DNA from 3 places in the Faecalibacterium sp. AF28-13AC genome. Region 3 is predicted to be linked to each of the others. Evidence: riboswitches for the same ligand, from Rfam matches in the RefSeq annotation. Region 3 holds a riboswitch; each other region holds the start of a gene.
What was found. A riboswitch is a leader RNA that binds a small molecule or an ion and turns the genes downstream of it on or off. The one in region 3 is predicted to bind thiamine pyrophosphate.

Region 1: another riboswitch for thiamine pyrophosphate. It lies ahead of DWY95_RS03825 (TenA family protein); the one in region 3 lies ahead of thiW (energy coupling factor transporter S component ThiW).
Region 2: another riboswitch for thiamine pyrophosphate. It lies ahead of thiT (energy-coupled thiamine transporter ThiT); the one in region 3 lies ahead of thiW (energy coupling factor transporter S component ThiW).

The regions. Positions count from the first base shown of each region.
Region 1 covers NZ_QUFG01000002.1:270,277-272,535, reverse strand. Annotated here, with positions in the region: gene DWY95_RS03830 (hypothetical protein) at 1-174, shown strand, start outside; TPP riboswitch at 561-660, shown strand; TPP riboswitch at 721-818, shown strand; gene DWY95_RS03825 (TenA family protein) at 885-1,559, shown strand; gene thiD (bifunctional hydroxymethylpyrimidine kinase/phosphomethylpyrimidine kinase) at 1,556-2,259, shown strand, end outside.
Region 2 covers NZ_QUFG01000013.1:8,254-10,512, reverse strand. Annotated here, with positions in the region: gene sigK (RNA polymerase sporulation sigma factor SigK) at 1-16, shown strand, start outside; gene sigG (RNA polymerase sporulation sigma factor SigG) at 99-863, shown strand; gene DWY95_RS14675 (sporulation transcriptional regulator SpoIIID) at 918-1,166, opposite strand; TPP riboswitch at 1,277-1,378, shown strand; gene thiT (energy-coupled thiamine transporter ThiT) at 1,465-2,037, shown strand; tRNA gene DWY95_RS14665 (tRNA-Ala) at 2,189-2,259, shown strand, end outside.
Region 3 covers NZ_QUFG01000011.1:39,317-41,575, forward strand. Annotated here, with positions in the region: gene thiM (hydroxyethylthiazole kinase) at 1-690, opposite strand, end outside; gene thiW (energy coupling factor transporter S component ThiW) at 701-1,216, opposite strand; TPP riboswitch at 1,393-1,500, opposite strand; gene DWY95_RS13950 (SPFH domain-containing protein) at 1,621-2,259, shown strand, end outside.

The DNA.
Region 1 (2,259 bases), on a different contig from region 3:
GAGTTTCTGAATTTGGATACCCTGACACGGTTCTGCCGAGGGTACGCCCAGCCCACCAGCGAGCCCACCGAATTCAATTTGTATTCGGAAACTGCCCACTTTTATATCTGGCTGCGGTTAGTCACCCGGCATCGAGATTATAATGCCTATGTGCATTACTATCTGAAAGGTTAAAAATTTACAACGCACCGGATACAGTATGCCTATCGGCTCTGTATTCGGTGCGTTTTTCTCTCTTTATATACCGCACCATAATCATATCCAAAATATTTATGAAAAATTAGATGCCACAAATTCTATTGAGGGATAAAACAAAGCTATTATTTTAGGATACATTAGCCCCTTACTGTAACCCAGTGATAAAAAACGTCGGCGAAAAGGTGTCAAATCCTCCACATCTGTCTCTCCTTTTTTGTCCGTTTTCCCGCATTTAGAACCTCGTTTTGAGGGGAACAGGATAACTTTATCTAGCCGACCATGCGGAAAAACCTTTGATTTCCGTGGACTTTTACCGTCCTAAATGCGTAGACTTGACTTTTGGGGACTTTCTAACTATAATGATATTCAAGCAGGGGGACTACCTTGTAGTTGAGAAGGTTAAAACCTGACCCTTTGAACCTGTTGGCTAATACCAACGCAGGGAGCTAAAGAATACAGATTCGTATTTTTTGGACATTCTCTGTTTTGGGAATGTCCTTTTTTAATTGAATAAGATATGATATGTGTTTGCGAGGGAACTGAACAAGTTGAAAAAGGTAAGACCTGACCTCTGGACCTGTCGGCTAATACCGGCGTAGGGAAGCAATTTCTTACGCTCGTATTGCGTCTGAAAGAGCTTCTAATTGTTTTAGAGGCTCTATTTTTTTATCTTAGGAGGATCAAACATGGCATTTATGAAAGACATCTTAACCCACAACATTCCCATTTGGGAAGAATGTGCAGCTACCCCATTTGTGCAGGAAGTGCAAACTGGAAAGCTACCTCTTGAAAAATTCAAAAGATATATGATTCAGGATAGTATCTATCTGAAAAACTATGCCCGTATATACGGCAAGGCAATTTTTCATGCTGATACATTAAGAGAAATTCAGCTTTACTATTCCATGCTGAATTTTGTAAATGATACGGAATCAGAAGTGCGCCTGGATTATCTAAAGCAATTTTGCATGACGGATAATGATATTGAACTGATCGCTCCTCTGCCTGAAAATCAAAATTACATTGATTTCATGTTTGAGATTGCGTCACATGGAAAGAATGAAGAAATTTTAATGGCGGTTCTTCCCTGTATGCTAAGTTACAGCTATATATTCCGAAAATTGGCGGCTGTTCCTACAAGCAGACAGTCAAGATATTGGGACTTTATCAAAGATTATGCGGATGAACAATATGCAGAAAGCTGCAAAGAATGGTCTGCTTTTGCAGAGCATAAATGTGCCGGGTTATCAGTAGCAAATAAAAAGTATCTGGCTGATATTTTTGAAAAAGCAAGTTTGTTAGAGCTTGCTTTTTGGAAGATGGCCTATCGGAACGAGAGAATGGAGGAAAATGCAAAATGAAAAAAGTATTGTCCATTGCCGGATCAGATTGCAGCGGAGGTGCAGGTATTCAGGCTGATTTGAAAACTTTTTCTGCTCACGGCGTATTTGGAATGAGTGTTATTGTTTCTGTTGTTGCAGAGAACACCAGCCGCGTTATCGACATCCAAGATATTACCCCGGATATGATTGCAAAACAGATTGATGCCGTGTTTGAAGATATTGAAGTGAACGCAGTAAAGATTGGTATGCTTTCTACGCCAGAATGTATGAAAGCAGTGGCAATGAAACTATTACAATATAAGCCACAAAATATTGTAATCGACCCGGTTATGTATGCCAAAAATGGCTGCCCATTGATGAATCCTGCGGCGGTTTCCACCTTGATAGACACTGTAATTCCACTGGCCGATGTGCTTACTCCAAATATTCCAGAGGCAGAGAAAATAGCGGATATGCAGATTTCCACAGTTTCAGATATGGAGGCTGCCGCAAGAAAAATATATGCCATGGGTTGTAAGGCGATTGTTGTCAAGGGCGGACATCATATAGGAAATGCCGTTGATGTCCTATTTGATGGAGAAAATTTCCACCACTTTGAAACAGCCCGCATTGATACGAAAAATACTCATGGGACAGGCTGTACCTTTTCTTCTGCAATCGCTTCCCAGCTTGCAAAGGGAAAAAGTATTCCGCTTGCTGTCGAAGCGGCAAAGGCTTA
Region 2 (2,259 bases), on a different contig from region 3:
GAAGCTGGAGGACTGAGCGGGCAAAAATTCCCACGCATGATTCCCCTGCCCCCGCCCCATACTTCCGGTAACGTCAAAACGAAACCGGAGGGGCGCGGATGTACAACAAAGTCGAGCTCTGCGGGATGGATACGGCACAGCTGCCTGTCCTGACCGAAGCACAGAAGCGGGAGCTACTGACGCGGGCCCATGCGGGCGACGCCGCCGCCCGCCAGCAGATGATCGAGGGCAACCTGCGGCTGGTACTCAGCGTGGTACAGCGGTTCGCCCAGCGAGGCGAGAATCTCGACGACCTGTTTCAGGTAGGCTGCATCGGGCTGATCAAGGCCATTGACAACTTTGACCCGGCCCAGAACGTGCGGTTCTCCACCTACGGCGTCCCGATGATCATCGGCGAGATCCGCCGCTTTCTGCGGGACAACAACGCCCTGCGGGTCAGCCGGTCGCTGCGGGATACGGCCTACAAAGCCATGCAGGCGCGGGAGAGGCTGGAAAAGCAGCTGGGCCGGGAGCCTACGGTGAACGAGATCGCGCAGCAGGCGGGCCTGTCCCGCCGGGAGGTGACGGCGGCGCTGGAGTCGGTGGTGGAACCGCTCAGCCTTGAGGAGCCGCTCTATACCGACGGCGGCGACGCCATGTATGTCATCGACCAGGTGCGTGACCCCGACGGCGAGGACAGCTGGATCAGCGGCCTGCAGTTCCGGGAGACCGTCGCGTCCCTGACCCCGCGCGAAAAGCGGATCATGGAGCTGCGCTACCTCAAGGGCGAAACGCAGATGGAGGTGGCGCGGGAGATCGGCATCAGCCAGGCGCAGGTCAGCCGGCTCGAAAAGGCCGCGCTGGAACAATTCCGCAGCAAATAGCAGCAAAAGCGGCACACCCTTATACAACCTATATATAAGGATGCGCCGCCGCTCTTATTTTTTGCCGTATTTCCGGCGGGTGGCCGCTCCGCCCCGCAGATGCCGCTCGGCCTTGTTCCGGGCCAGCACTGCCTGCACCCGCTGGAATAAGTCGGGGTCCACCCGCCGCAGCCGGGACGAAACATCCTTGTGCACGGTGGATTTGCTGCACCCGAACGCCCGCGCTGCGGTCCGCACTGTTGCGCTGTTTTTTGCGATGTACTCCCCCAGCAGTGCAGCCCGCTGTTCCGGTTCCACTTTCATGCCCTGTCCCCTCCTCCGCAAGACTCCTTGGTAAAAAATATGAGGCAGAGGGGCGCAATATGCCCGCCGGGGCTTGACTTTTGGCGTCGGACGACTATACTGGGAGACGGACATGAAAACAGGGGCGCCGAAAGGCTGAGATCCGCGCACTGCGGAGTACCCTTGAACCTGATCCGGGTAATGCCGGCGTAGGTAGTTTGCGGAATGTTCCCATCTTTCACAAACGAAGCCTCTACGCCTGCTGATCGCAGGCGTATTTTGTTTTTGTGTACTATATTTTTAGAGGAGCGAATCCAAAATGTCGAATTCCTATTCCAAGACCCGCATTCTGGTGGAGTGCGCCCTGATGATCGCCATCGGCACCGTGCTGTCGAACATCAAGATCTTCACCATGCCCAACGGCGGCAGCGTCACCCTGCTGAGCATGCTGCCCTTTGTGCTGGTGTCCTTCCGCCATGGCGTCAAGTGGGGCCTGTTCACCGGCCTGGTCAACGGCTGCCTGCAAATGCTGCTGGGCTTCTGGGCACCCCCGACGCCCACCTTCCTGTACTTCCTGGGCGAAGTCCTGCTGGACTACCTCATCGCCTTCATGGCGCTGGGCACGGCTGAGCTGTTTGCCCGCCCCTTCAAAAACCGGATGGTCGGCGTGGCTTTCGGCACCTTTATGGCCGGTGTGCTGCGCTTCCTGTGCAGCTTCCTCTCCGGTGTGCTCGTCTGGGGCAACCTGAACGAGGGCCTGAGTGCCTGGACCTACAGCCTGGTCTACAATGCCAGCTACATGCTGCCGGAGACCCTGCTCACCGTGGTGGCCGCTGTGCTGCTCATCAAGGTGGCCCCGCAGATCTTCGACCGCCAGTACACCAAGGCCTGATTTTTCACGCACCATCGCGCCCCGGCAGGTCCACCGCCCGCCGGGGCGCTTTTCTCTGCAAAAACTTCGCAGGAAATTCGAAAAAAGTGTTGACAGCGTCCCTTCCTGCTGGTATAATAACTCACGTCGCAAGACACGAAACCAAACATGTGGGGGATTAGCTCAGCTGGGAGAGCGCTTGCATGGCATGCAAGAGGTCACCGGTTCGATCCCGGTATTCTC
Region 3 (2,259 bases):
CTCGCCGCAAAGGCCCATCGCACAGACGGCGGCGGCCGCCGCGGCCAGCGGGCAGTCGGGGTTGGCCCCCACGAAAGCCGCCGTCAGGACCGACAACATACAGCCCGCCCCGGTCACACGCCGCAGCAGCGGGGTGCCGTTGCGGAGGATGTGGGTCGTCTTCCCGTCCGTCACGATGTCCTCGGCCCCGGTCACTGCCGCGACGCAGTGGTGCTGCGCGGCAAACTGCTCGGCCAGCGGCCGCAGGGCCTCCGGCGGCAGGGTCTTGCCGGCATCCACCCCGCGTGAGACCTGCGCAAGCCCGCTCAGCGCCTGCAGCTCCGAGGCGTTGCACCGCAGCACGGTGACGGGCACTTCCCGCAGCACCTCGGCCGCGATGCTCTGGCGGAACTGCGATGCGCCCACGCCCACCGGGTCAAAGACCACCGGCAGGCCCAGCCGGGCGGCGGTGCGGCCCGCTTTGACCATGGCCTCGGCCTTGCGGGGGTTCGGGGTGCCCAGACTCAGGCAGAGGGCCCGGCTCAGCGCCGTGATCTCCTCCACCTCCTCCGGGTCATCCGCCATGATGGGCGACGCCCCGGCCGCCAGCACGATGTTAGCGCAGTCGTTGGCGCTGACGAGATTCGAGATGCAGTGGACGAGGGGCGAGGTTTCCCGCACCCGGTCGAAAAGAGCTCCAAACGCTGTCACGGTGCCCTCCTCAGCTCAGGCTGGTCTGCATGGAGCGCAAAGCGCCGGAGCGCTGCAGCGCGGCCAGCAGCACACCTGCAATGACCGCACCGCCTGCGGTCGAGACGAGGAAGGGCACGATGTAGGCATAGAATGCGATATCGCCCGCGCTCTTGCCCATCAGCAGGATGGCCACCGGGTAGGCGCACAGCCCGCCCAGGATGGAGGTGCCGAACACCTCACCCACCAGAGTGGGCAGCAGCTTTTCGGTCTTGTGGTAGACGATGCCGCACAGCAGGGCACCGAACATGCTGCCGGGGAAGGCCATCAGACTGCCCAGGCCCAGCAGGTTGCGCAGCAGCGAGGCCACGAAGGCCACGCCGATGCCGTAGTAGGGGCCCAGCAGCACAGCGCACAGGATGTTGACCATGTGCTGCACCGGGGCGCATTTGCTGCCAAAAATGGGGAAGCTGAACACGCTGCCCACAACGGCCAGGGCGCAGAGCATCCCGGCCAGAGCCAGCTTTTTCGTAGAGAGTGCTTTCATGAGGATTCCTCCTATTGCAAAGCGGTCGAGACTTTCTGGTCTCCTCTCACGCCGGAACACGGCTTCCCATCGCGTCGATTCAAGGCCCAGGGCGCTCCCCCTCGGCCCGGAGCCGCCCACAAGGCGGCTGCGGCAGAAAACAAAAACAGGAGCTCCCTCTGCGGAAGCCCCTGTGAAAACGCATCGTGATGACTTCCTACGGCGGCATTATCCGCATCAGGTAAAAGGGTCGAAGTTTGAGCACTTCCTCTCAGCCCGCATGACGAGCTCCCCTGTATTTTGTTGTCGGGAGTATTCTACACCCATCGTGCCAAAATTGCAAGAGGCAGTTTCCTTTTGCAGTGCTTCTGTGCTATACTAAGGGTAATTCCGCAACCGAAACCACTTCAAAGGAGATTTGGAATATGGGTCTTGTAAAAGCTGCAATGAACGCGGCCTCCGGCGTGATGGCCGACCAGTGGAAAGAGTTTTTCTATTGCGATGCCCTCCCGGCCGAAGTGCTGGCCGTCAAGGGGCAGAAGCGCACCGACCGTCGCTCTGCCAACAAGCACGGCAATGAGAACATCATCTCCGACGGCTCCGTCGTGGCCGTGGCGGAGGGCCAGTGCGCCCTGATCGTAGAGCAGGGCAAAGTGGTGGAGCTGTGCGCCGAGCCGGGCGAGTACACCTACAGCACCGGCACCCAGCCCTCCCTGCTCAGCGGCGGGCTGAAGGACATCGACGGCGTCTTTGCCGAGATGGGCAAGCGGTTCGGCTTTGGCGGGCAGGCCGCCGCCGACCAGCGCATCTACTACATCAACACCAAGGAGCTGGTGGGCAACAAGTACGGCACCCCCAACCCGGTGCCCTTCCGGGTGGTGGACCAGCGCGCCGGCATCGACCTCGACATCGCCATCCGCTGCTTTGGCGAGTACAGCTACCGCATCGTCAACCCCATCCTGTTTTACACCAACGTCTGCGGAAATGTGGAAAACGCCTACACCCGCGACGCGCTGGACGGCCAGCTCAAGACCGAGCTGATGACCGCCCTGCAGCCCGCTTTT